One region of the Stenotrophomonas sp. C-A genome, then DNA from elsewhere that is predicted to be linked to it. Evidence: riboswitches for the same ligand, from Rfam matches in the RefSeq annotation. Region 1 holds a riboswitch; the other holds the start of a gene.
The links. Region 1 has a riboswitch for cobalamin ahead of btuB (TonB-dependent vitamin B12 receptor). Riboswitches for the same ligand answer to the same signal wherever they lie in the genome.

Region 1 (2,197 bases):
ATGCCAGGCGTTCGGATGGGGTGTAGCGCACCTTGCCGGCCAGCACCTGCTGGCGGGTCTCGGAGTAGTTGTAGTAGCCGTCATAGTGGTTCTTGCCATCGGCGCGCAGCGCGCTGCCTTCCACGTTCCACTGGTCGTTGAAGCTGTAACCGCCGCGCAGGCTCTTGGACAGGTTGCGGTAGCCGTCGCGGTCATGTTCGTCGGCAAAGCAGCCGGCAGTGAACACCGAGGAAGAACCGCGGCAGGCATCGATGCCGTCGGAATGCTGGTAGGCGATGTCGGCACCGAACCAGCCGCGCTCGGTGCCGCCGCCGATGCCGCCGCTGGCTTCACGCAGGCCGTTGCTGCCACCACCGAGCTGGAAGTGTGGAGCGAAGTTGCCCTGGTTGCGGCGGGTGAAAATCTGGATCACGCCACCGATGGCGTCGGCGCCGTACAGGCTCGACTGCGGGCCGCGCACGATCTCCACGCGCTCGATCTGCGCCAGCGGCAGGTCCTGGTACATGGCCAGGCCGAGGTCGGCGCTGTTGATGCGCACGCCGTCGACCAGCACCACGGTGTGGCCCGAGTTGGTGCCGCGCAGGAACAGCGAGCTCTGCTTGCCGAGACCGCCGGCATTGGTCAGGTTGATGCCGGCGCGGCCGCGCAGCAGCTCCTGCAGCGAGGTGGCCTGGCTGGATTCAATCTGCGCGCGGTCGATCACCTGCGCCGGCGCGATGCTGTCCTGCAGCGCGATCGGGGTGCGGGTGGCGGTGACCAGGATCTGGTCGAGCGCAGTGGTGTCATCGGCGGCCTGGGCCAGCGCGGGCAGGGCGGCCAGCACGGCCAGGGACAGCATTCGGGACTGCAGCTTCATGGGGGACTCCAGGTGCCACGCACGCCCGCGTGGCGAAGGGGAGGAGCCGCGAAGGCAGGCATGCGCCGACGCCGCAGCGCACGCTGCGGTCATCCAGCGCCATGCCCACCGCATCGCGACCTGAGGCTTCCGGGCCGGTCTCCGGGCTTGCCGCCGGGTGGCCTGGGGCCACCCGTCCAGGCGCCTTCCCATGCGCGCGGCACAGTGGCGGTGTTGCCTGGAACTGACGTGCTTACCGTTGCGGGGGCAGCGCCGGCCTGGCGTGGAATCACGCGTCACCGGCTTCCCGTTTCAACCTGCCGGCCACGGCCGCAGGTCACCTGGAAGTGGGCGCAGTCTACGGCATCGCCAGCTGGTAGAGTGAAGGCCGTCGCACGCACTGCGGTTGGGAAGCGGGAACATGGTTGCAAAGGATCGCTTGCAGTTCCTCGATTCGCTTCGAGGCTTGGCCGCCGTCTATGTCGTGCTGTTTCACGTCCAGTCGATGCCAGCGCCGGCGTTGCCCGTTGCGGCCGGGTTGTTGCCGGTACTGCAGCTGGGAGCCACCGGCGTCGCCCTGTTCTTCGTGATCAGCGCGTTCTCCCTGTGCTACACCCAGCCTCGCCACAGGGCCAGCGGGCGGCCCTTGCTGAGTTTCTACCTGCACCGCTTCCTGCGGATTGCGCCGCTGTTCTACGCGCTGCTGGCGTTCTCGATCTTCCGCGATGGCCGAGGCAGCCATGCCGGCCATCCCTGGGCCGAGATCGCTGCCAATGCCACGTTCACCTTCAACCTGTTCCCCGGCTGGGAGCAGGGCATTGTCTGGGCCAGCTGGGCGGTTGGCGTGGAAATGCTGTTCTACGCCATTTTCCCTGCGCTGTACCTGCTGGTGAATGACGGACGCCGGGCCTGGATGCTCCTCTTGTCGCTGCTGGGGCTGGCGGCGTTGGCCGGAACCGGCGCGCTGGGTGCACGCGCGGAAGCTTCACTGGGCGGCTATGGCTGGCTGACGCACGCGCCCGTGTTTGCGATGGGGCTGGTGGCGTTCCACGCCTACAACGCGCTCTCACAAGTGCCTCCGGCGCGGGCGCGCTGGTGGGGGATGGCACTCAACCTGGCCGGTGCCCTGTTGCTGTTGCTGGTCGTGGCGGGAATCGCAGGTGGCTGGAGCGGGGCAGGACAATGGCAGCTGGCCGGCCTGGGCTATCTGGCAGTGCTGTTGGGTTGCTCGCAATGCCCGCCGCGTCTGCTCGTCAACCGGGCGACGGCTTGGCTGGGTACGGTGAGTTACTCGCTCTACCTGGGTCATCCCATTGTCATCGCTGTGCTGGGACCGGTGCTGCGCCGGTTGCTTGCGTATGT
Region 2 (2,197 bases), 270 kb from region 1:
CCTGCGCGCTCCACAGCACGCAGTAGTCGCGTGCCAGGCCGCACACGTGCACTTCGCGGATGCGGCGCTCGTGCAGCCAGCCGGCCAGGCCGGTGGCCGGGCGCTCGCCATCGGGACCATGGTTCTCGCGGAAGGCGCTGTACGAATCCACCTGTTGGCGCGTGCCCTTGCGCAGGATCAGGTCGGCCACGGTCCAGTCCACATCCGGGTGCAGGGCGGCACCGGCGCTGCCCTGCACGCAGTGGTCCGGCCACAGGGTCTGCGGCTGCGCGTGCAGCAGGATGCTCTCGAAGGGGCGTTGGCCAGGATGCTGGCTGGCGAACGAGGCATGGTCGGCCGGGTGCCAGTCCTGTGTCGCCACCACGGTGCGGTAGCGGCGCTGCGCCAGCAGATCGGCAATCGGTGCCACCAGCGCATCGCCCTGATCGCAGGCCAGCGTACCTCCGGGCATGAAGTCCGGCTGCAGGTCGATCACCAGCAGGGCGACGTCGGCGGGCAGGGCGGTCATGGCAGATCCACTACAACGTAAAGGGGCGACCAGCGTGGCCGCCCCGGCGGCACAGGTCAATCGCCCTGCGGCGTCCCAGCGTCCTGCCCGTAGTACAGCAGGCCGATCTTGATCCGTTCCCGGCCGTTCTCGCGGCGATGGCGGTTGGCATCGCGCAGCGAGTACACGCAGCCGCAGTACTCCTGCTGGTAGAACTGCTCGCGCTTGCTGATCTCGATCATGCGGCTGGCACCGCCGCCCTTGCGCCAGTTGTAGTCCCAGTACTGCAGGCCCTCGTAGCGCGACGCGGCGCGGATGCCGCAGTCGTTGATCTGCGCCATGTTCTTCCAGCGCGAGATGCCCAGCGAAGAACTGATGGTGTCATAGCCGTGTTCGTGCGCGTACAGCGCAGTGCGCTCGAAACGCATGTCGAAGCACATCGTGCAGCGGATGCCGCGTTCGGGCTCGTTTTCCATGCCGCGCGCACGGCTGAACCAGTTGTCGGTGTCGTAGTCGCAATCGATGAACGGGATGCCGTGCTGCTCGGCGAAGCGGATGTTCTCCTGCTTGCGCAGCTCGTATTCCTTCACCGGATGGATGTTGGGGTTGTAGAAGAAGATCGCATAGTCGATCCCGGAGGCGGTGATCGCCTCCATCACTTCGCCGGAGCATGGCGCGCAGCATGAATGCAGCAGCAGGCGCTTGCCGTCGTCGGGCAGGGTCAGGGTAGGGCGTTGGAGCTCGGTCATCGTCAGGTACCGCATGGACCGCCGGCAACGGCGGTGGCCCATGCATCAGCGCGTGGGTGAACAGGTCTGGCCGGATACCGTGAACAGGACGCGCGCGGCCGCATCGCCTGCACGCGCAGGACGACGGCGGCCCCGGCAACCTCCCCGCGGAGATTCCAGGTCGAATCAGGGGACGGTCGTGTCCCCCGGCCGGGGCCGGTATTCGGGCTGATGGACACGGGCCGCAGCCCACCTACTACCTGCCGCTTCCCAGGCGCGAGCCCAGTGCTGTTGGCAGGATTCGTTTCCATTCACCGCTGCGGGGCAGCTCCGGAATGGGCGCGCGAGGCGTCTTCACCGGATTCCCGTTTAAATCCCGGCCGCCATCCAGCCACGGCAGGGATACCTTCGGCGCGCCCACGGTGGACGCGTCGAGGCCAATGGTCAAGGGCCAATCAAAGCGCAGGGCTGTGGCTCGTTTCTCAGGCTGTGAGAGCCCCTCTTGCCATACTGTGCATCGACAGACGGGAGGTGGCTCGTGGCGGCGAAGTACTGCGATCTGGTCATGAAAGGCGGCATCACCAGCGGCATCGTGTACCCCAATGCGGTACTGGCGCTGGCGCGCGAGTATCGCTTCAAGAGCATCGGCGGCACCTCGGCCGGCGCTATTGCTGCGGCTGTGGCGGCCGCGGCGGCCTGCGGTGATCGCCGCCAGCAGGCTGGCGAGCACCTGCCTGGCGATGCCGGCTATGGCGGGTTGTCGGCGGTGTCGGCGCAGCTGTCGCGGCGCGGCTTCATCTACAGCCTGTTCCAGCCGGCACGGGGCGCGCGTGCGGCCTATCGGCTGCTGGTGGTGCTGACCGGCAATGCCCGCCTGCCGCACAAGCTGCTGTGCCTGGCCGTTGCCGTGTTCGAGATCGCGCCGCTGGAAGTGCTGGTGTCGCTGGCGCTGCTGCTCGGCCTGGGCTGGTGGGGCGGTGGC

Region 2: linked by a shared signal. The riboswitch ahead of ACW5IY_RS01040 (epoxyqueuosine reductase QueH) and the one ahead of btuB (TonB-dependent vitamin B12 receptor) in region 1 are both predicted to bind cobalamin.

What each region holds. Positions count from the first base shown of each region.
Region 1 is NZ_CM132916.1:505,242-507,438, forward strand. It holds gene btuB (TonB-dependent vitamin B12 receptor) at 1-856, opposite strand, end outside; cobalamin riboswitch at 972-1,195, opposite strand; gene ACW5IY_RS02350 (acyltransferase family protein) at 1,257-2,197, shown strand, end outside.
Region 2 is NZ_CM132916.1:230,623-232,819, forward strand. It holds gene pncA (bifunctional nicotinamidase/pyrazinamidase) at 1-508, opposite strand, end outside; gene ACW5IY_RS01040 (epoxyqueuosine reductase QueH) at 565-1,251, opposite strand; cobalamin riboswitch at 1,413-1,626, opposite strand; gene ACW5IY_RS01045 (patatin-like phospholipase family protein) at 1,781-2,197, shown strand, end outside.